DNA from 3 places in the Pseudomonas kurunegalensis genome. Region 3 is predicted to be linked to each of the others. Evidence: predicted binding sites of a transcription regulator. Region 3 holds the regulator's gene; each other region holds the start of a gene.
The links. The regulator FliA, encoded in region 3, starts transcription of late flagellar genes. The targets are predictions, from matches to a motif close to CTAAAGTTTNNNNNNNNNNNGCCGNTAA.
Positions count from the first base shown of each region.

Region 1 (7,738 bases), 1.2 Mb from region 3:
CCGCTGATCGACGCCACCAGCATGCCCTGCCCCATTTCCAGCGCGGTCATGCAGCCAATCAGGGTAAAGGCCACCAGCCCCAGTGCATCGAGCACCAGAAACAGCGAGCGCAGGCGGCGCATCATCGGCGCAATGAAGATGGTCAGCAGCGCCGCGAAGCTGGTCAGCACCAGGTATTCCGGGTGCTTCACCCAGGTCAGCGGGTAATGCCCGAGCAGCACGTCGCGCACCGAGCCGCCACCCAGGGCGGTGACGCAGGCAATCAGCACCACGCCGAACCAGTCCATGCCGCGGCGCCCGGCAGAAAGCGCGCCAGTCATGGCTTCGGCAGTGATTGCGATGAGGTAGAGCATCAACAACATGGTGCGGGTCCGTGCGAGAAAGGCGCGCAGTCTAACCAGTTGCTCGAAGCACCAAAAGGGGGCGCAAATACAATATCTGCGCCGTTTCAGCTCACACCTTGATGAAGTGCTCGCGGTAGTGGCGCAGCTCGGCGATCGATTCGCGAATGTCGTCGAGCGCGAGGTGGGTATTGCCCTTCTTGAAGCTGTCACGCACATTCGGCGCCCAGCGCGCGGCCAGCTCCTTCAGGGTGGAGACATCCAGGTTGCGGTAGTGGAAGTAGTTTTCCAGGTTGCGCATGTGGCGATAGAGGAAGCGGCGGTCCTGGCAGATGCTGTTGCCGCAGATGGGCGACTTGCCCTTCGGCACCCACTGTTCGAGGAAGGCGATGGTCTGCGCCTCGGCTTCAGCCATGCTGACCTTGCTCTCGCGCACGCGCTGGGTCAGGCCCGAAGCACCGTGGGTGCGGGTGTTCCATTCGTCCATGCGCGCCAGCACTTCGTCACTGTGATGGATCGCGATCACCGGCCCTTCGGCCAGGGTGTTCAGCTCGCTGTCGGTGACGATGGTGGCCATCTCGATGATGACGTCGCTGTCCGGATCCAGGCCGGTCATTTCCAGGTCGATCCAGATCAGGTTCTGTGGGTTTTGCATGCAGGGGCTCCTCGTATAGGCCGTCATAGTAGCCTAGTGGCCAAGGCACGCCCATTCACCGCACAAAGGTAAGCGGAAAAGTCCAACGCCTGGCGTGCTAAACTGCCTGCCGTTTTCAATGCCCCTCGCCGGGCCTCTCTCACGGTACCTTCATGGCCAAACGCCAGCTCAATCGCCGCCAGAACTGGCGGATCGAAAAAATCCAGGGCGAGCGCGCCGCTCGCGCCGCCAAACGCGAGCAGCACGTGCTGCAAGAACTGGAAGGCGGCGATTTGGGGCCTGAGCAACTGGGCCTGGTGATCGCGCACTTCGGTGTGCAGGTAGAGGTGGAAGCCCAGGACGGCGAATCCGCAGGCCAGGTGTTCCGCTGCCACCTGCGCGCCAACCTGCCAGCACTGGTCACCGGCGACCGCGTGGTATGGCGTGCGGGCAACCAGGGCATTGGCGTGATCGTGGCGCAGATGCCGCGCAGCACCGAGCTGTGCCGGCCGAACAATCACGGGCAGCTGAAGCCTGTGGCAGCCAACGTCGACCTGATCGTGATCGTGTTCGCCCCGGCCCCGGAGCCCCACCCGAACCTGATTGACCGCTACCTGGTCGCTGCCGAGCACGCGGGGCTGCGCCCGCTGCTGCTGCTGAACAAGGCCGACCTGATCAACGACGAGAACGGCCCTGGCCTGCATGCATTGCTGGAGGTTTACCGCGAACTGGGCTACCCGCTGCTGGAGGTATCGGCACACCACGGTGATGGCATGCAGCGCCTGCAACAGCAGCTCGACGGCCACATCAGCGTATTCGTCGGCCAGTCGGGCGTGGGCAAGTCGTCGCTGGTCAACAGCCTACTCCCAGACGCCGGCACCCGTGTCGGCGACCTGTCGGAATGGTCTGGCCAGGGCACCCACACCACTACCACGGCACGGCTGTACCACTTCCCTAACGGCGGCGACCTGATCGACTCGCCGGGCATCCGCGAGTTCGGCCTTGGCCATGTCAGCCGCGACGATGTGGAAGATGGCTTCATCGAGTTCCGCGATCTGTTCGGCACTTGCCGCTTCCGCGACTGCAAGCATGACCGCGAACCGGGCTGTGCGCTGCTCAAGGCACTGGATGAGGGACGTATCAAGCCGCAGCGGATGAACAGCTACCGTTCGATCATTGCCAGCCTGACGCAAGACAGCTACTGATCGCTGTGAGCAACGCGGTCCCTGTAGGAGCGGCCTTGTGTCGCGAAAGGGCCGCGCAGCGGCCCCAGAAATAAGCATTGGTGCATGGATTGCCGGGGCCGCTTTGCGGCCCTTTCGCGACACAAGGCCGCCCCTACACTGGACCGCGCAAGGCAGGCAAGGGCTTACTGCTCCTTGGCCTCATCCATCTTCAGCGTCCCATCTTCAAAGATGTTCAGCTTCTGGCGCAGCTCTCGCGGTTGCATCGGTGCTTGTTCAGTTGCCCCAGGCGTAGCTGGCACCGAAGCCCCTGGCGCCGCACCATTGGCTGGCGGTGCCGCCGGCTCGGCAGCCGGCGCTTCCGGCGCACCCTGCTCACCCTCGATATTGCGCTGGGCCTTCTTGGTCAGCACGATGATGTCGATGCGGCGGTTGACCGGGTTGAACGGGTCCTTGCGGTCGAACAGCGACGACGAAGCGTAGCCCACCACCCTCGCCACCTGCCCGTCCGGGTAACCACCGGCCACCAGCGCACGGCGTGCGGCGTTGGCACGGTTGGCCGACAGCTCCCAGTTGCCGAATTCGCCAGTGCCGGCATATGGCTTGGCATCGGTGTGGCCGCTGATGCTGATCTTGTTCGGCACCGCCTTGATGGTGTCGGCCATGGCCAGCAGGATATCTTCGAAGTACGGCTGCAGGCGCGCGCTGCCGATGTCGAACATCGGCCGGTTCTCGGCATCCATGATCTGGATGCGCAGGCCATCCTGGGTGATCTCGAACAGGATCTGGTCCTTGAACTTCTGCAGTTGCGGGTTCTCTTCCACCTTGTTCTGCAGCTCTTGCAGCAGCAACTCCAGACGCTCACGCTCGACCTGCTCGGCCATGGTCTCGACCTGGTCTTTGTTCAGCTGGGTCGTGGTCTCGGGCATCGGCTCGGATTTGGCTTCCGGGTTGATGGTTTTTTCCGGTGCCAGCTCAGGCGAACCACCCAGGTCGATGACATAAGGCGTGCCGCTTTCCGAAAAGCCGATCGGGTCCTTGAAGTAGCCGGCGATGGCGATCTTCTGCTCCGGCGTGGCCGTGGACATCAACCACAGCACAAGGAAGAACGCCATCATTGCCGTAGCAAAGTCGGCAAAGGCGATTTTCCAGGCGCCACCGTGGTGGCCGCCGCCAAAGCGCTTGACGCGCTTGACGATGATGGGCTGATTGTTCTCCATGACTCAGCGACCGCGAACCGCTTGTTCCAGCTCGGAGAAGCTTGGGCGGTGCTTGGGGTACAGCACCTTGCGCCCGAACTCGACCGCCAGCGAAGGTGGCATGCCCGAGGCCGACGCAACCAGCGAAGCCTTGATCGACTCGTAAAGGTTCAGCTCTTCCTTGGCATCGTGCTCCAGGCACTTGGCCAACGGGCCAAAGAAGCCGTACGCCGCCAGAATACCGAAGAAGGTACCGACCAGTGCCGCACCTACGTGCATGCCGATAGCCGCCTGATCACCCTCGCCCAGCGAGGCCATGGTCACCACGATCCCCAGTACTGCCGCGACGATACCGAAGCCAGGCATGCCGTCGGCGATACCGGTCACCGCATGGGACGGGTGCTCCAGCTCTTCCTTCATGCTCAGCAGCTCCATGTCGAACAGGCCTTCAAGCTCGTGCGGGGCCATGTTGCCGGTGGACATGATGCGCAGGTAGTCGCAGACGAACGCGGTCATGCGCTCGTCGGCCAGCACCGTCGGGTACTTGGCGAAGATCGGGCTGGCTGCTGCGTCCTCGATGTCGGCCTCGATGGCCATCATGCCTTCGCGCCGGCTCTTGTTGAGGATCTCGTACACCAGGCCCAGCACCTCCAGGTAGTAGGCGTGGGTGAAGCGCGAGCCGAACATCTTCATCGACTTCTTGATGACGTGCATGGTCATGTGGCCAGGGTTGGCCTGCAGGAATGCACCAAAGGCCGCACCGCCAATGATCAGTACTTCGAACGGCTGGATCAGCGCCGCGATCTTGCCGTGGGAGAGCACGTACCCGCCGAGCACGCTCGCGAATACGACGATGATGCCGATAATTTTAGCCATAGGTTCAAAGCACTTGCTGTCGTGGTCAGGGGAAGAGACGGGAGCTTTAAAACTCTTCTTCTACTTATCGGCAGAACTGCGCCAGACTATAGCCACTCAATGCGAAAAGCCAGTTCGGACTGATGTCAAAATGCCAATTGAAACCAAGGTGCCCGCTCAGGCCCCACGTACGCTAGAGGCCTGGGTAAAGCTGCTAGAGAGTGTTCGCATCCCCGTGCCGAAGCACAGCTACGACCGGGTCATGGCCGCCATTAACGATAGCCGCCGCTCGCTGCGTGATATCGCCGAACTGATGCAGGATAGCCCGGCACTGGTGCTGTCGGTGATGCGCGAAGCCAATCACCCCACCAATGCCAGCCAGGCCGAACCCGCCGAAAGCCTGGAAGTCGCCCTTAATCGTCTGGGCCTGGCGCGCACCGAACAACTGCTCAAGCGCCTGCCTTCGGTGCCTGCGGAAGAAATCCCGCCCGTACTCAGCCAGTTCCAGCTGATCAGCCAGCACGCCTCGCAACAGGCCAGCGGCCTGTTCGCCAGCCGCCTGGCACGGCTGTGGCAGGAGATTCACTGGGGCAGCCTGCTGTTCCTGTCGCCACTCTGGCCGCTGGCGTTGGCCTACCCCAAACTGCTCGACACCTGGGAGCTACGGGTTATCCACAAGGGCGAAGACGCCGCCCATGTCGAGGAAGAGCTGTTTGGCGTGCGGATCATGGCGCTGTGCCAGACCATGGCCGAGTACTGGCGCCTGCCGCAGTGGGTAACCCAGGGTTACCGCCTGCTGCTGGAAGAGCGCGAGCAACTGGCTCAGGTGCTGAGTATCGCCCGCGACGAAGACCTGCTCAGCCAGCAACACCGCCTGGACGCCGAGCCCGGCCTGCGCCGCTGGTTCAACCAACCGGCCAACACCGTGCTGCTGGCCAACAACCTGGCCCTGGCAGCACAAGTTGGCTGGGACAACCCGCACTTGCTGCGCTGGCAACTGCTGACCGCGCTGTACCTGCAAACCTCGCTGGAAGATGTGCAGCAGCAAGTGCACCAACAGGCCGCCGCCAGTGCCCGCCGCCACGCCCGGCACGCGTTGTTCCACCCGGCAGAGGCCTTGATCTGGCCCTGGCACCAGCGCCGCCCGCACCCGGACATGCTCGCCCCGCCACCGCCCAGCAGCGACGACCTGGCGCGCTGGCGCAAGCTGTGCCAGCACCTGCTGGCCCAGCCCAGCCCGTTCACCAACACCGTGCACCTGGCCACCCAGGCCCTCGAGGCCCTGCAGGCCTGCGGCATGCAACGCATCCTGCTGCTGAGCCTGGACAAAGCCAGCGACTACCTACGCGTGCAGCAACTTGCCGGCCTGCCCAAGGAGGCTGGCGCCCTGGCCCTTCAAGTGTCGCAGAACAAACTGCTGCAAAAGCTGCTGGCCCAGGCAGGGCAGTTGCGCATCACCCCGGAAAACCACACCCAGTTCTCGGCACTGTTACCCGCGCCCCTGCGTGCACTGTTCCGCAGCGAGCATGTGCTGCTACGCTCGCTGGCGGTAAACGACCAGGTGCTGATGCTGATGGTGGCCGACCAAGGCTGCCGGCCTTTGGCCGACATCAGCGTGCAGGCCTTCGGCAAGACCGCGCAATGCACCGAGCGGGCGCTGTCGGTGTTTGCCAACCGCAAGGGCTGAGCCTTGCGCTACAATCGCCCCTCTTTCCACACTGGAGACCGTGGATGACTGACTTTTCCGGCCTGCCCCTGGTGATCGAAGCCGCGGACCTGCTGCCACGCCTGGATTCGCCCCAGCTGATCCTGGTCGACCTGAGCAGCGCCAACCGCTATGTCAGCGGGCATATCCCCGGCGCACGCTTTGTCGAAGGCAAGCGTACCCAGCTTGGCCAGCCTCCTGCGCCCGGCCTGCTGCCTGCGCTGGGTGACCTGGAAAAACTGTTCAGCGAACTCGGCCACCGCAACGACGCCGTGTATGTGGTGTATGACGATGAAGGCGGCGGCTGGGCCGGGCGTTTCATCTGGCTGCTCGACGTGATCGGCCATAAGCATTACCACTACCTCAATGGCGGCATCCAGGCCTGGCCAGCAGACAAGCTGACCACCGAAGTGCCCGCCAGCGGCAACCATCCGGTGCACCTGCGTATCGACAACGCGCCCACCGCCACCCGCGAGTACCTGCAAAGCCGCCTGGGCGCCGATGACCTGGTCATCTGGGACGCGCGCGGCCCGCAGGAATTCAACGGCGAGAAAGTGCTGGCAGCCAAGGGTGGCCATATCCCCGGCGCGATCAACTTCGAGTGGACCGCCGGCATGGATCTGAACGACCACCTGCGCATTCGCAAGGACATCAAAGAAGTCCTCGAGCAACTGGGCATCACCCCTGACAAGGAAGTGATCACCCACTGCCAGACCCATCGCCGCTCCGGTTTCACTTATCTGGTGGCCAAGGCCCTCGGCTACCCACGCGTCAAGGCCTATGCCGGCTCGTGGAGCGAATGGGGCAACCACCCGGACACGCCTGTAGAAGTTTAAGGAACCTGCATGAAATCCCGTCTGTTCATCATCAGCCAGTACCTGCTGCCGCACCACCTGCTGTCGCGGTTGGCCGGCTGCGTTGCCGAGTGCCGCGCGCGCTGGTTCAAGAACGCCTTCACCGCCTGGTTCGCCAAGCGCTACCAGGTCAACATGTCCGAGGCCCTGGTCGAGGACTTGAGCGCCTACGAGCACTTCAATGCGTTCTTCACCCGCGCCCTGAAACCGGGTGCGCGCCCGCTGGACGAAACGCCAGGTGCCATCCTGTGCCCGGCCGACGGTGCTGTCAGCCAGCTCGGCCCGATCGAGCATGGCCGCATCTTCCAGGCCAAGGGCCACGGTTTCAGCGCACAAGAGCTGCTGGGCGGCGATCCGGCCATGGCCGCGCCGTTCATGGGCGGCGAGTTCGCCACCATCTACCTGTCGCCCAAGGATTACCACCGCGTGCACATGCCGCTGGCCGGTACCCTGCGCGAAATGGTCTACGTGCCGGGCCGCCTGTTCTCGGTCAACCAGACCACCGCAGAGAACGTTCCCGAGCTGTTCGCCCGCAACGAGCGCGTGGTCTGCCTGTTCGACACCGAACGCGGGCCGATGGCCGTGGTGTTGGTGGGTGCAATGATCGTGGCCTCGATCGAGACCGTGTGGGCCGGGCTGGTGACGCCGCCCAAGCGTGAGCTGAAGACTTTCCGTTACGACGAAGCCAGTCGTGCGCCGATCCACCTGGAGAAAGGCGCCGAGCTGGGCCGCTTCAAGCTGGGCTCGACCGCCATCGTGCTGTTCGGGCCAGAGCAGGTGAAATGGGCTGAAAACCTGGGCGCTGGTTCCGCAGTGCGCATGGGGCAGCTGTTGGCAGAGCCGGCACAGGCTTGATTCAAGCCGCATGAAAAAGGCCCTGCATGAGCAGGGCCTTTTTATTGGGGCTTTGCAGCCCCAGACTCCCAGGTCAACCGCGGGCGTCGCGGTCGCGCAGGCCCAGCAGGT
Region 1 is NZ_CP127871.1:5,574,736-5,582,473, forward strand. It holds gene QQ992_RS25450 (trimeric intracellular cation channel family protein) at 1-362, opposite strand, end outside; gene orn (oligoribonuclease) at 454-996, opposite strand; gene rsgA (small ribosomal subunit biogenesis GTPase RsgA) at 1,149-2,180, shown strand; gene motB (flagellar motor protein MotB) at 2,345-3,379, opposite strand; gene motA (flagellar motor stator protein MotA) at 3,383-4,234, opposite strand; gene QQ992_RS25475 (HDOD domain-containing protein) at 4,365-5,900, shown strand; gene QQ992_RS25480 (rhodanese-like domain-containing protein) at 5,945-6,754, shown strand; gene asd (archaetidylserine decarboxylase) at 6,764-7,627, shown strand; gene serB (phosphoserine phosphatase SerB) at 7,701-7,738, opposite strand, start outside.
Region 1: a site for FliA is predicted at 4,299-4,326, ahead of motA (flagellar motor stator protein MotA). Genes of this name have one in related genera too.

Region 2 (7,738 bases), 480 kb from region 3:
ACCATTGGGCGCTGAAGCGGGACCAGGGTGACTTTGACCAACTGGCCGGCGCGACCGTGACTTCACGGGCGGTGATCACCGCGCTGCAAGAGGCGCTGAGCTATTTCGATGAGCAGCGCAGCGTACTGCTGGAGGGTGCAGCACATGAATAGGTTCTGCCTGCTGGCCGTAAGCCTGACGCCCCTGCTGGGTGCTACCCGAACACTGCATGAGGGCATCGCCATTGGCCTGTGCGCAGTAGTGATGGGCAGCCTGCATCAGCTTTTGCTGACACCGCTGCGCCAGCGTCTGGCCAGCTGGGCCTATGTGCTAGCCAGTCTGCTGATGCTGGCAGCCTTGGCCAGTTGCCTGCAAATGGCCCTGCGCGCAGGGTCGCTGCCTTTGGCACTTGCCCTTGGCCATTATCCCGCCCTGCTGTGCCTGCAGTGCCTGGCCTGCGATCATCAGCTACCCGATCAAGGCCGCTGGCGCATGCTCGCCAGGTATTTCTGTGCGGTATTTGCCCTCTGCCTGGTGCTCGGCGCCAGCCGCCAATGGCTGGCCAACGTTGCCGACCTGCACGTGGCCAGCCTGGCCCCGGGCGCCCTGCTACTGCTCGGACTGCTGCTGGCCTTGTACAATCGCTTGCGTCCGGGCCCTGCCCACCCACGTCGTCAAGGAAAGCTCTGATTTCATGAATGCCGCCAAACGCCTGGAGATTTTTCGCAGGCTGCACGAAGACAACCCAGACCCGAAGACAGAACTGGCCTACACCACCCCGTTCGAGCTGCTGGTCGCCGTGACACTGTCCGCGCAATCCACCGACGTCGGCGTCAACAAGGCCACTGCCCGCCTGTTCCCCGTCGCCAATACGCCCGAGGCCATCTATGCCTTGGGCGTTGAAGGCCTTAGCGAATACATCAAGACCATCGGGCTATACAACAGCAAGGCCAAGAACGTCATAGAGGCCTGCCGGCTGCTGATCGAACGCCACGCCAGCCAGGTGCCACAAACCCGCGAAGCCTTGGAGGCGCTGCCCGGTGTGGGCCGCAAGACCGCCAACGTGGTGCTCAACACAGCGTTCCGCCAACCGACCATGGCGGTGGACACCCACATCTTCCGGGTGAGCAACCGCACGGGTATTGCACCTGGCAAAACGGTGCTGGAAGTGGAGAAGAAACTGGTCAAGTTCGTGCCAAAAGATTACCTGCTCGATGCCCACCACTGGCTGATCCTGCACGGGCGCTACGTGTGCCAGGCACGCAAGCCAAGGTGCGGCAGTTGCAGGATCGAAGATTTGTGCGAGTACAAGCACAAAACCTCCGACGATTGAGGCGATAGCTGGAAACCCCTCACCACGATTGAAAAAATCTTTTTTACCGGCGTCTGCTTTCTGGTTATAAGGACGGCCAATGGCCCCTTGGCTTGGAGCGACTCATGAGTAGCGATAAAGACGACCTGTCGATCGAAGATGATTTTGTTGCCGCAGACGATGACGCGGAGCCCCAGGTGGAAACCGCAAAGACCAACCTGAGCAAACGCCGCACCATCGATAACATGCTGGAAGAACGGCGCCTGCAAAAGCAGTTGGCCGATTTCGACTACGACCTGTAAAGCCGGACCTGTAGCCTTGGCAAAGCCTCCTGACTGGAGGCTTCAAGGCTTGGCAGTCAGTTCAGTCCTTGCCGCTGCGCCAGCTCGATCAGGTCGACCAGCGACCGTGCATTGAGCTTGAGCAGCAGCCGCGACTTGTAGGTACTGACCGTCTTGTTGCTGAGGTACATGCTGTCGGCAATCTCCTTGTTCGAACGCCCTCGCGCCAGTTGTTGCAGCACCGTCATTTCACGCGCGGAGAGGCGATTGACCATGTCCACCTCGCTTCCCGCCCCCCTGCCACGTGACGCATGCAAGGCCTGGTTGGGGAAATAGCTGTAACCCGACAACACCGCCTTGATGGCGCTTAACAACTCGGTAAGTTCCTGCTGCTTGCACACGTATCCCGCAGCGCCCGCCTGCATGCAACGCATCGAGAAGTTGCCAGGGGCCTGCGATGTCAGCACCAGTACCTTACTAGCCGGGCTGAACGTCGTCATGCGGGCGATCACCTCCAGACCATCCAGTTTCGGGATCCCGATATCCAGCACCACGATATCCGGCAGGTGTTGCCGAGTAAGCTGCAGCGCAGCCACCCCATTATCGGTCTCCGCCACGACGTCATACCCATGCCGCTCCATCAGCATGCGTACGGCCAGGCGTATGACCGGATGATCATCCACGATAAGCACTTTATTCATGCGATATCCATTCATTCATTGTTTTGCTTTGGCACGCCACGATAACCGACAGGACGCTTGCTGGCGCGGCGATTTACTGACGAAACTCATGGACAGACAAAACTTACAACACTTACAGAAATTTCCTACACTTCATGACCAAGGTTGTAACAAACGCGCTCCTTAGTACCAAAACAACGGTATCACCCGCCTGCAAAAACGCACCAGTTGAAAACTGAACATCTGCTGGCGAAACGTCCAACTCAAACGCGCTGAAAAAACAAAGCCGAGTGGCTTTATGTCGATTATTCCTCACCGGGAAAACAATCCAGTCTTTAGTTGAGTACCGCAGTAAGGTAATGATGGGCAAAACCGCTGGAGATGGCCCACATGACCCAAGCACAACCTGTTGCCCCGCTGACGATCATTGCCATCTTCGCGGGGATTATCGAAGCCTCCGCCCTTGCCACACTGCCTTTTCTCAGTGAGTCCAGCCAAAAGCTCTACACCTGGTTCCTGGTAGGCTTTCCGTTCTTTCTGACGGCACTGTTTTTTCTCACACTCAACTTCAATTACAAGTCGTTCTACAGCCCGCCACCAAACAAGATGGCACACGACAAAACGCCAACTGTGAACAGTGTCATCAGTGATGCCCCTGAGGCGGCGCAAGGCGAGCCTGTCACGTTCATGTTTTCCGGCCCCGACGCCTATCGCATGATGGAACAACAACTCCTGCATGTACTTGCCCAACCGCCCGTGCCGCCCCGAATATGGCGCTTTTGCAACCTGGACAAACGTCAATGTGCGCAGCTGTCGATCAGTGCACTCGAGGGTGATGTTGTGAGCCAACACAGTTGAATGCCCTGACTTTTCTGCACGCAAAAAAAACCCCGGCTCAAGCCGGGGTTTTCATTGCACGAGCGCGCAATCAGAGCATCGAACGGCCCTTGTTGGCGGCAATGCGCATGCGCAGTGCGTTCAACTTGATGAAGCCTGCAGCATCGGCCTGGTTGTAGGCGCCGCCATCTTCCTCGAAGGTCGCGATGTTGGCATCGAACAGCGAATCGTCCGACTTGCGGCCAACCACGGTAACGTTGCCCTTGTACAGCTTCAGGCGCACGACACCGTTCACGTTGACCTGGGAAGCGTCGATCATCTGCTGCAGCATCAGACGCTCAGGGCTCCACCAGTAGCCGGTGTAGATCAGGCTGGCGTACTTCGGCATCAGCTCATCTTTCAGGTGAGCGACTTCGCGGTCCAGGGTGATCGACTCGATGGCACGGTGGGCCTTGAGCATGATGGTGCCGCCAGGGGTCTCGTAGCAGCCACGCGACTTCATGCCGACGTAACGGTTTTCCACGATGTCGAGGCGGCCGATGCCGTTGGCACCACCGATACGGTTCAGGTCGGCCAGGACGGTGGCCGGGGTTTTCTCGACGCCATCAATGGCAACGATGTCGCCGTTGCGGTAGGTCAGCTCGATGTAGGTCGCCTGGTCCGGGGCGTTCTCAGGCGAGACGCTCCATTTCCACATGTCTTCTTCGTGCTCGGTCCAGGTATCTTCCAGGACACCGCCTTCGTAGGAGATGTGCAGCAGGTTGGCGTCCATTGAGTACGGCGACTTCTTCTTGCCGTGGCGCTCGATCGGGATGCCGTGCTTTTCGGCGTAGTCCATCAGCTTCTCGCGGGACAGCAGGTCCCACTCACGCCACGGGGCGATGACCTTGACGCCAGGCTTGAGGGCATAGGCACCCAGCTCGAAACGAACCTGGTCGTTGCCTTTGCCGGTGGCGCCGTGGGAAATGGCGTCAGCACCGGTTTCGTTGGCGATTTCGATCAGGCGCTTGGCGATCAGCGGACGGGCGATGGAAGTACCCAGCAGGTACTCGCCTTCGTAGACGGTGTTGGCGCGGAACATCGGGAACACGAAATCACGCACGAACTCTTCGCGCAGGTCGTCGATGTAGATCTCTTTAACGCCCATTGCCTGAGCCTTGGCACGGGCCGGCTCGACCTCTTCGCCCTGACCCAGGTCAGCGGTGAAGGTCACCACTTCGCAGTTGTAGGTATCCTGCAGCCACTTGAGAATCACCGAAGTATCAAGGCCGCCGGAATACGCCAGTACGACCTTTTTTACGTCCGCCATGCCATCACTCCACGGGGTTGTACGGAAAGGGATCGATTCTAACGGCCTTGCAGATAAAATTACAGTGGGGCGACAGCTTCTGACGACAAAGCGACAGGAACTTTCGCAAGCGCGACGGGGTGCATGCCTCCACATCTCTAGCGCCTATCAGATCGAGCGCCGCGCGGGCGGCGCTCGATCTGATAGGCGCTGAAGACCTTGTGGTGAGCACCTATGGCCAATACGGTCTCAGGGCGCCTTCGCCCCCGGCGCGGCAGCAGCCGGGCTGGCTGCGGCTGGAGCTGGGGCCGGAGCAACAGGCGCCGCTGGCTCAACCGGTTTCTCTACCGGTTTCACAACCACCGTAATCTGGTCCAGCTCGATATTCACCCGTCGATTTCGCGCCCGGTTGGCAGCACTGTTGTTCTTCACCAACGGGTATTGCTCACCGTGGAAGCGCACGATGATCTGATCCTCCGCCACGCCATGGGCCTTGAAGTAATCAGCCACCGCCAGCGCGCGACGGCGCGACAGGTCACGATTGGTCAGGCGGTTGCCGCTGTTGTCGGAGTGGCCGTCGAGTTCGATATGGTTCACCGTAGGGTCGGCCTTCATGTAATCGAGGATCACATCCAGCCGTGCACGCGCCGACGCGTCCAGGTCGGTGCCGCCCCCCGGGAAGCCCACCTGCGTCTGGCGCACCTGATCGAAATTCATCGGTAGCAGCTTGCCGGCACAGGCCAGGTAGTCGCTGTAGGCCTTGGCGAAGCTGACCGGCAGCACACGCACTTCCATCGACTTGCCGGCTTCACCCGCATAGTTGCGCACCACCGTGCTGCGCCCGTCGAGCAGGCCATTGATCAGGCGGCTGGCCTGGCCTTGGGACGAGCTGAACAACACACCGGTACGGGCCATGCGCACACTGCCCAGGTTGATGTCGCCGCGCCCGGGTTGCCATGGGGCCGCCGCTGCCAGCAAGCTGGCGGTGCCTGCACCCAGTACGTTGCTGTCCGAGCGCAACTGGAACACCGGCTGCTCACCCGCCCGGCGCACGAACTCACCGCTGCCGAAACCTTCGATCGGCTGGATCAGGCGGCACTCGAACTGGTCACCCTCGACCTTCCAGGCAATGTTTTCCATGCGCGTCTGGAAAGTCAGTGCACCGGCCGGCAGGCTGGCGAACAGGGTCAACAGGGCTAGGTAACGCTGGCGCACGGGCGGCTCCACAAATTCTGACGGCTTACCTGCAGGCTATCGGACGCTGGCCGGAAAACTTGATAGCCGTGCTCGACCCAGGGTTTTCCGGTAGCATTGGGGCTTGAGTTCGACCCGCCTGGAATCCCCAATGTCCGATCGCCTGACCCTCCTGCGCCCCGACGACTGGCACATCCATCTGCGCGATGGTGCCGTCCTGCCCCACACCGTTGGCGACGTGGCGCGTACCTTCGCCCGTGCCATCATCATGCCAAACCTGGTTCCACCGGTGCGCAATGCCGCCGAGGCTGGCGCCTACCGTGAGCGCATCCTCGCCGCGCGCCCGGCCGGCAGCCGCTTCGAGCCGCTGATGGTGCTGTACCTCACCGACCGCACCAGCCCCGAGGACGTCCGCGCGGCCAAGGCCAGCGGCATCGTGTACGCTGCCAAGCTGTACCCGGCCGGCGCCACCACCAACTCCGACTCGGGCGTGACCAGCATCGACAACATCTTCCCGGCCATCGAAGCGCTGGCGGAAGTTGGCATGCCCCTGCTGGTGCATGGCGAAGTGACCCGTAGCGAAATCGACGTGTTCGACCGCGAGAAGCGCTTCATCGACGAGCACATGCGCCGCCTGGTCGAGCGCTTCCCTACGTTGAAAGTGGTGTTCGAACACATCACCACCGGCGATGCCGCGCAGTTCGTCACCGAGGCCCCGGCCAACGTTGGCGCGACCATCACCGCCCAGCACCTGCTGTACAACCGCAACCACATGCTGGTTGGCGGCATTCGCCCGCACTTCTACTGCCTGCCGATCCTCAAGCGCAACACCCACCAGGTGGCGCTGCTGGATGCGGCCACCAGCGGCAACCCGAAGTTCTTCCTCGGCACAGATTCGGCACCTCACGCCCGTCACGCCAAGGAAGCCGCCTGCGGTTGCGCCGGTTGCTACACCGCCTATGCGGCCATCGAGATGTACGCCGAAGCGTTCGAACAACGTAACGCACTGGACAAGCTGGAAGGCTTTGCCAGCCTGCACGGCCCGGCTTTCTATGGCCTGCCGGCAAACACCGACACCATTACCCTGGTCCGCGAAGAATGGACCGCCCCGGACAGCCTGCCGTTTGGCGAGCAGACGGTAATCCCGCTGCGCGCTGGCGAAAAACTGCGCTGGCGCCTGCTGGAGGACAACGCGTGAGCGAAGACCTCTACGAAGACGACCTGGACTCCCAGGGCAGCAGCGGCTCTCGCCACCCGATGGCCGAGCGCTTCCGTGGCTACCTGCCGGTCGTGGTGGATGTGGAAACCGGTGGTTTCAACAGCGCCACCGATGCCCTGCTGGAAATTGCCGCCGTCACCATCGGCATGGACGAGAAAGGCTTCCTGTTCCCCGAGCACACCTACTTCCACCGGGTGGAGCCGTTCGAGGGTGCCAATATCGAAGCCGCGGCGCTGGAGTTCACCGGTATCAAGCTGGACCACCCGCTGCGCATGGCCGTCAGCGAGGAAAGCGCGCTGACCGACATCTTCCGTGGCGTGCGCAAGGCGCTCAAGGCCAATGGCTGCAAGCGGGCGATCCTGGTCGGCCATAACAGCAGCTTCGACCTGGGCTTCCTCAATGCAGCGGTAGCGCGCAACGACCTGAAGCGTAACCCGTTCCACCCGTTCTCCAGCTTTGACACCGCTACGTTGGCGGGCCTGGCCTATGGCCAGACCGTACTGGCGCGCGCCTGCCAAAGTGCGGACATCGACTTCGACGGGCGTGAAGCGCACTCGGCGCGATACGACACCGAGAAGACGGCAGAGCTGTTCTGCGGCATCGTCAACCGCTGGAAAGAAATGGGCGGCTGGCGCGACTTCAACGACTAGAAGCTTCAAGTTTCAAGCTGCAAGCGACAAGGAAAAGCAGGCCGCATGCGCTCAGTTTTTTCTTGAAGCTTGTAGCTTGAAACTTGAAGCTAAAAAAACCGGCCACGAAGGCCGGTTTTTTTATGCGAGCGGCAATTACAGCTTGCCGGCGTTCTCGCTCAGGTAGGCAGCAACGCCTTCTGGCGAAGCGTTCATGCCTTTGTCGCCTTTTTTCCAGTTGGCAGGGCAAACTTCGCCGTGCTCTTCGTGGAACTGCAGGGCGTCAACCAGGCGCAGCAGCTCGTCCATGTTACGGCCC
Region 2 is NZ_CP127871.1:4,890,878-4,898,615, forward strand. It holds gene QQ992_RS22350 (RnfABCDGE type electron transport complex subunit G) at 1-152, shown strand, start outside; gene QQ992_RS22355 (Rnf-Nqr domain containing protein) at 145-669, shown strand; gene nth (endonuclease III) at 674-1,312, shown strand; gene QQ992_RS22365 (PA3496 family putative envelope integrity protein) at 1,417-1,593, shown strand; gene QQ992_RS22370 (response regulator transcription factor) at 1,650-2,273, opposite strand; gene QQ992_RS22375 (hypothetical protein) at 2,643-3,110, shown strand; gene QQ992_RS22380 (argininosuccinate synthase) at 3,181-4,398, opposite strand; gene QQ992_RS22385 (flagellar protein MotY) at 4,627-5,592, opposite strand; gene pyrC (dihydroorotase) at 5,723-6,769, shown strand; gene rnt (ribonuclease T) at 6,829-7,440, shown strand; gene QQ992_RS22400 (peroxiredoxin) at 7,576-7,738, opposite strand, start outside.
Region 2: a site for FliA is predicted at 5,629-5,656, ahead of QQ992_RS22385 (flagellar protein MotY). Genes of this name have one in related genera too.

Region 3 (7,986 bases):
GACCAGCCAGCGCTTGAGGTAGAACAGCGGCAGCGCCTTGTCACGCACGATCACCACTTCCTGGCCGTCGACCACATTGGTGCGCGACAGGTCGAGGTGGAAGATCTCGTTGACGTTGACCAGCGGGAAGGCGAACGCCTGGTTGCCCAGCATCACCATCAGGGTGGGCATGATCGCCAGGGTCAGCGGTACCTTGATGACGATCTTCGAGCCCTGGCCCTTGGCCGAATAGATGTTGATCGAACCGTTGAGCTGGGAGATCTTGGTCTTCACCACGTCCATGCCCACGCCACGCCCGGACACGTCGGAAATCTCGGTCTTGGTCGAGAACCCTGGCGCGAAGATCAGGTTGTAGCAGTCCGACTCGCTCAAGCGCTCGGCGGCGTCCTTGTCCATCAGGCCCTTTTCCACGGCCTTGGCACGCAGGATGTTAGGGTCCATGCCCTTGCCGTCATCAGAAATCGACAGCAGGATGTGGTCGCCTTCCTGTTCGGCCGACAGCACCACACGCCCCGTGCGGGCCTTACCGGAAGCTTCACGCTCATCGGGCATCTCGACACCATGGTCGACAGCGTTGCGCACCAGGTGCACCAGCGGGTCGGCCAGGGCTTCGACCAGGTTCTTGTCCAGGTCGGTCTCTTCGCCGACCAGCTCCAGGTTGATCTCTTTTTTCAGCTGGCGGGCCAGGTCGCGCACCAGCCGAGGGAAGCGGCCGAACACTTTCTTGATCGGCTGCATGCGGGTTTTCATCACCGCCGTCTGCAGGTCGGCAGTGACCACATCGAGGTTGGACACGGCCTTGGACATGGCCTCGTCGCCACTGTTCAGGCCCAGGCGCACCAGGCGGTTGCGCACCAGCACCAGTTCGCCCACCATGTTCATGATTTCGTCCAGGCGCGCAGTGTCCACACGCACGGTGGTTTCCACTTCGCTGACAGCATGCTTGTCGGCGGCCGGGGCCGGCGCACGGGGTGCCGCCGCTGGCTTGCTGGCTGGCGCGACAGCAGGCTTGGCTACCGGCGGGCTGTCGGCCTTGGCTGCGACGGATGCTTGCACCTTGGCTGCAGCAGGCGCCTCGACTGCGGCAACGTCACCGCCGAACTTGCCCTTGCCATGCAGCTGGTCCAGCAACGCCTCGAACTCATGCTCGCTGATTTCGTCGCTGGTCGCTGCGGGGTTGCCCTCCACGGCGGGCGCCGGCGCCTTGGCGGCTGGCAAGGCATCCGCCTGGAAGGTGCCCTTGCCATGCAACTGGTCGAGCAGCGATTCAAACTCGGCGTCGGTGATTTCATCGCTGAGCGGTTCAGCAGACGCGGCTACCGGCGCGGCTGCCACCTCGGCGCTGAACTGGCCTTTGCCGTGCAACTGGTCGAGCAGCGACTCGAACTCGGCATCGGTGATTTCGTCACCCGCGCCGCTGACGGTCTCGCCCTGCATCTGCTCGTCGGCCGCCGCTTGCGCCTTGACCGCATCGAGCGAGTCGAGCAACTGTTCAAACTCGCTGTCGGTGATGTCCTGGTCCTCGACCGGGGCTGCGGCGGGCGCCTCGACAACCGGCTCGGGCACAGCAGCAGTGGGCGCAACCACTTCGGCGCCACCGGGCTCGGCCAGGCGTGACAACGCCGCCAGCAGCTCGGGGGTGGCCGGGGTCACTTCGGCGCGCTCGCGCACCTGGCCAAACATGCTGTTGACCGTATCCAGTGCCTCGAGCACCACGTCCATCAGTTCCGCATCGACCCGGCGCTCACCCTTGCGCAGGACGTCGAACACGTTCTCGGCAATATGGCAGCACTCCACCAGCTCGTTCAGCTGAAGGAAGCCGGCGCCCCCTTTAACAGTGTGGAAACCGCGAAAGATCGCATTGAGCAGGTCGGCATCGTCGGGCCGGCTTTCCAGCTCGACCAGTTGCTCGGACAGTTGCTCAAGAATTTCGCCGGCTTCTACCAGGAAATCCTGGAGGATTTCTTCATCGGCGCCGAAGCTCATCAAACGTGCTCCTTAAAAACCCAGGCTGGACAGCAGATCATCGACATCGTCCTGACCGGACACGACGTCTTCACGCTTATCGGCATGAATCTGCGGACCTTCACCCCGAGTCGGATGTTTTTCTGCATCTTTTTCTGCGCGCAGTTGATCGTGGTCATGTTTTATGCCGGCAAACCGGTCGACCTGGCTGGCCATCAGCACCAGCTTGAGCAAGTTGCTTTCGACTTCGGTCACCAATGTGGTGACGCGTTTGATCACCTGACCGGTCAGGTCCTGATAGTCCTGAGCCAGCAGAATGTCATTGAGGTGGCCGGCGACCTTGCGGTTACCTTCGGCGCTGTGCGTCAGGAAACTGTCGACGCGCTTGACCAGATCACGGAATTCCGGCGCAGCCACTTCGCGGCGCATGAAGCGCTGCCAGTCGGTGCTCAGGGCCTTGGCCTCGCTGGCCAGGTCGTTGAGCACCGGGGTGCTTTCCTCGACCAGGTCCATGGTGCGGTTGGCCGCGCCCTCGGTCAGCTTGACCACGTACGACAGGCGCTCGGTGGCGTCGGTAATCTGCGACACCTCCTCGGCTTGCGGCATGGTCGGGTCGATCTGGAAACTGACGATGGCGCTGTGCAGCTCGCGGGTCAGTTTGCCGACTTCCTGGTACAGGCCACGGTCGCGGGTCTGGTTCAGCTCGTGAATCAGCTGCACCGCCTCGCCGAAGCGGCCCCGCTCCAGGCTTTCGACCAACTCCTGGGCGTGTTTCTTCAGGGTCGATTCGAACTCGCCCAAAGAGGTTTGTGATGAATCCATGGCGCGCCCCCTGACGTGACTCAGCCGTTGACGCGTTCGAAGATCTTCTCGATCTTTTCTTTGAGCACCTGGGCGGTGAACGGCTTGACCACATAACCATTGACGCCGGCCTGAGCCGCTTCGATGATCTGGTCACGCTTGGCCTCGGCGGTCACCATCAGTACAGGCATGGTTTTCAGCTTGTCGCTGGCACGCACTTTACGCAGCAGGTCGATGCCCGACATACCCGGCATGTTCCAGTCGGTCACCAGGAAGTCGTAGTGGCCGTTCTCCAGCATCGGCAGCGCCGTGGTGCCGTCATCGGCTTCGTCGGTGTTGGTGAAGCCCAGATCACGCAACAGGTTCTTGATGATCCGCCGCATCGTCGAGAAGTCGTCAACGATGAGGATTTTCATGTTCTTGTCCAATTAGACCTCCAAGCAGTCTCAAACGCGCCCGGCCTACCGAGCACGCACTCATTCAATTCGGTACAACGTAGAAAACGACTGCAACGACAGCAGGCTCAACGTGCCCGCCACTCCCCAAGACGGCTGCGCAGACGCGCGGCACACTGGCTGTGCAACTGACTGACCCGCGATTCGCTGACACCCAGCACCTCACCGATTTCCTTGAGGTTCAGCTCTTCGTCGTAGTACAGCGCCAGCACCAGACGCTCACGCTCCGGCAGGTTGGCAATGGCTTCGGTCAGGGCAGCCTGGAAGCGCTCGTCCTCCAGGCCACGCGCAGGTTCGACGTGGCCACTGGCACCATCCTCGTGAAGCCCTTCGTGCTCGCCGTCCTGCAACAGGTCGTCAAAGCTGAACAGTCGGCTGCCCAGGGTGTCGTTCAAGATCCCGTAGTAATCATCGAGACTCAATTGGAGTTCGGCAGCAACTTCATGATCTTTAGCGTCCCGGCCCGTTCTGGCCTCTACGGCACGCATCGCGTCGCTGACCATACGGGTATTGCGGTGCACCGAACGCGGTGCCCAGTCGCCCTTGCGAACCTCATCCAGCATGGCCCCGCGAATGCGGATGCCGGCATAGGTTTCAAAGCTGGCGCCCTTGCTGGCGTCATACTTGCTGGCCACTTCCAGCAGGCCGATCATGCCGGCCTGGATCAGATCCTCGACCTGCACATTGGCTGGCAACCGCGCCAGCAAGTGGTAGGCAATGCGTTTGACCAGCGGCGCATATCGCTCGATCAGCTCGTACTGGGCGTCTTTGGCCGCCCGGCTGTACATCTTGAAACCGCTGGCGTTCATAGCACAGGTCCCGCGCTGGTGGGCTGCACCAGGCGCTCGACGAAGAACTCCAGATGGCCGCGCGGGTTGGCCGGCAGCGGCCAGCTGTCGACCTTCTGGGCAATCGCCTTGAAGGCCAGCGCGCACTTGGAGCGGGGGAAGGCTTCATAGACGGCACGCTGCTTTTGCACCGCCTTGCGCACGCACTCGTCGTACGGTACGGCGCCTACGTATTGCAGGGCAACGTCAAGGAAGCGGTCGGTGACCTTGGTCAGCTTGGCGAACAGGTTGCGCCCTTCCTGCGGGCTCTGCGCCATGTTGGCCAGCACGCGGAAACGATTCATGCCGTAGTCGCGGTTCAGCAGTTTGATCAGGGCGTAGGCGTCGGTGATCGAGGTGGGTTCGTCGCACACCACCAGCAGCACTTCCTGGGCAGCGCGAACGAAGCTGACCACCGAGTCACCGATACCCGCAGCCGTGTCGATCACCAGCACGTCGAGGTTGTCGCCGATTTCGCTGAACGCCTGGATCAGGCCCGCATGCTGGGCCGGGGCCAGGTGCACCATGCTCTGGGTGCCCGAGGCCGCCGGCACGATGCGCACACCGCCAGGGCCTTGCAGCATCACGTCACGCAGCTCGCAGCGCCCTTCGATGACATCGGCCAAGGTACGTTTGGGGGTAAGGCCCAGCAACACGTCGACGTTGGCCAGGCCCAGGTCGGCGTCAAGCAGCATGACCCTGCGGCCAAGCTCGGCCAGCGCCAGGGACAAGTTCACTGAAACGTTAGTCTTGCCGACGCCACCTTTGCCACCGGTCACGGCGATCACCTGTACGGGATGCATGCTACCCATGTCTGTTCTTTACCTTGTCTCGCTGGGACTCAGGCCACACGTGGGGCAATTCTGCGTACCCCTTGGCATAGCTACTTTGCACACACTTCATGGTCAACCCGCTCGCCGTGGGTTGTGATAGAGATCAGCGAACATGTCGGCCATGGCCTCTTCGCTGGGCTCGTCCTGCTGCTGCACATTGACTGCGCGGGAGACCAGTTGGTGGCCACGCGGCAGGTGCAGGTCGTCAGGAATGCGCGGGCCATCGGTGAGGTAGGCCACAGGCAGTTCATGACTGATGGCAAGGCTCAACACGTCGCCAAGGCTTGCCGTTTCATCGAGCTTGGTCAGGATGCAGCCGGCCAGGCCACAGCGCTTGTAGCTGTGGTAGGCGGCGGTCAGCACCTGCTTCTGGCTGGTGGTGGCCAGCACCAGGTAGTTCTTCGCAGCAATGCCACGCCCGGCCAGGGTTTCCAGCTGCATGCGCAGCGCCGGGTCGCTGGCCTGCAGGCCGGCGGTATCGATCAGCACCACGCGCTTGCGCAGCAAGGGCTCCAGTGCGGCTGCCAGCGACTGCCCCGGGTCGACGTAGGTCACCGGCACGTTGAGGATGCGGCCCAAGGTCTTGAGCTGCTCCTGGGCGCCGATGCGGAAGCTGTCCATGCTCACCAGCGCCAGGTTCTGCGCGCCGTACTTGAGCACATAGCGGGCGGCCAGCTTGGCCAGGGTGGTGGTCTTGCCCATGCCGGCCGGGCCGACCATGGCGATCACCCCGCCCTCTTCGATCGGCTCGATTTCCGGGATTTCGATCATGCGCGCCAGGTGCGCCAGCAGCATGCGCCAGGCCTGACGTGGCTCTTCGATCTCGGTGGTGAGGTCCAGCAGCTCGCGGGCAATCGGGCCGGACAGGCCGATGCGCTGCAGGCGCCGCCACAGGTTGGCCTGCTGCGGCTTGCTGCCCTGCAACTGGGTCCAGGCCAGCGAACCGAGCTGCACTTCCAGCAACTCGCGCAGGCCCGACAGCTCGGAGCGCATGGCATCGAACAGGCGCGGGTCTACTGGCGCAGCGGCCGGGGCAGCAGTAGCCGCCTCGGGAGCATCGACGTGCGGCTCGATCAATGGCTCGGCGGCGGTCAGCGACTGCCCGGCGAACAATTGGCGGTTGTTGTCACTGCTGTCCTGGCGGTGGTCCAGCTCAGCCTGGGCCGTGGCGATGCGCGTGTGCGTCTTGCGCAGCTCTTCTTCCAGCTCGGCGTTGGGCACGCGTGGGGCCAGGGCGGACAGCTTGTAGTCCAGCGCGGCCGTCAGTTCGACACCACCGGCAATACGGCGGTTGCCAATGATCGCGGCATCGGCGCCCAGCTCATCACGGACCAGTTTCATGGCCTGACGCATATCGGCGGCGAAAAATCGCTTAACTTGCATTATCCACTACCTCAGCCGTTAGGGCCCACGGTGGCAACGATGGTGACTTGCTTGTTGTCCGGTATTTCCTGATACGCCAGAACATGCAAATTCGGTACAGCCAGGCGACCGAAACGCGACAGCATGGCGCGGATCGGGCCGGCGACCAGAAGAATGGCCGGCTGGCCCTGCATTTCCTGGCGCTGGGCCGCTTCGATCAGCGAACGTTGCAGCTTCTCGGCCATGCTAGGCTCCAGAAGAACACCCTCTTCCTGACCCTGCCCGGCCCTTTGCAGACTATTGAGCAAAATCTGTTCCAACCTTGGCTCCAGGGTAATCACTGGCAGCTCCGACTCAACGCCGACAATGCTTTGCACGATGGCGCGACACAATCCGACGCGCACTGCCGCTACCAGCGCGGCGGTATCTTGACTCTTGCCAGCGTTGTTCGCGATGGCTTCGGCAATACTGCGAATATCGCGCACTGGCACCTGTTCCGACAACAGCGCTTGCAGCACCTTGAGCAGGCCCGACAAGGAAATGACGCCCGGCACCAGCTCTTCTGCCAGTTTAGGCGATGCCTTGGCCAGCACCTGCAGCAATTGCTGGACCTCTTCGTGGCCGATCAGCTCGTGGCAGTGCTTCTGCAGAATCTGGTTAAGGTGAGTGGCCACCACGGTGCTGGCGTCGACCACGGTATACCCCAGCGACTGCGCTTGCGAGCGCTGGCCAACGTCGATCCACACCGCTTCAAGGCCAAACGCCGGGTCGCGCGCAGCAATACCGTTGAGGGTGCCGAAGACCTGACCCGGGTTGATCGCCAGCTCGCGGTCCGGGTAGATCTCCGCCTCGGCCAGGATCACCCCCATCAGGGTCAGGCGATAGGCGCTGGGTTGCAGGTCGAGGTTGTCACGAATGTGCACGGTCGGCATGAGGAAACCCAGGTCCTGCGACAGCTTCTTGCGTACACCCTTGATCCGCGCCAGCAACTGGCCGCCCTGGTTGCGGTCGACCAGCGGAATCAGCCGGTAGCCGACTTCCAGGCCGATCATGTCGATCGGCGTGACGTCGTCCCAGCCCAGCTCCTTGGTCTCCAGCGCACGCTGAGGCGAGGGCAGCAGGTCCTGCTGGCGCTGCGCTTCCTGCTGCGCCTGCAGCTTGGTCTTCTGTTGTTTCTTCCACACCAGGTAGGCGCCACCACCGGCCAACAAGCCGAGGCTGAGGAATGCTACGTGCGGCATGCCCGGCACCAGGCCCATGACGATCATCAGCGCGCCAGACACGGCCAGCGCCTTGGGCGAATCGAACATCTGCCGGTTGATCAGCTTGCCCATGTCCTCAGAGCCCGAGGCACGGGTGACCATGATCGCGGCGGCGGTGGACAGCAGCAGTGATGGCAATTGCGCCACCAAACCGTCACCGATGGTCAACAGGGCGTACACCTTGCCGGCGTCACCGAAGCTCATGCCGTGCTGCAGCATGCCGATGAGCATGCCGCCGATCAGGTTGATGAACAGAATCAGCAAGCCGGCGATGGCGTCACCACGGACGAATTTGCTGGCACCGTCCATCGAGCCGTAGAACTCGGCCTCTTGCGCCACCTCGGCACGGCGGTGTTTGGCCTGGGCCTGGTCGATCAGGCCGGCGTTGAGGTCGGCATCGATGGCCATCTGCTTGCCGGGCATGGCGTCGAGGGTGAAACGCGCGCTCACTTCCGAGATACGCCCGGCACCCTTGGTCACC
Region 3 is NZ_CP127871.1:4,414,109-4,422,094, forward strand. It holds gene QQ992_RS20025 (chemotaxis protein CheA) at 1-1,986, opposite strand, end outside; gene QQ992_RS20030 (protein phosphatase CheZ) at 1,999-2,787, opposite strand; gene QQ992_RS20035 (chemotaxis response regulator CheY) at 2,808-3,182, opposite strand; gene fliA (RNA polymerase sigma factor FliA) at 3,290-4,030, opposite strand; gene fleN (flagellar synthesis regulator FleN) at 4,027-4,860, opposite strand; gene flhF (flagellar biosynthesis GTPase FlhF) at 4,954-6,264, opposite strand; gene flhA (flagellar biosynthesis protein FlhA) at 6,276-7,986, opposite strand, start outside.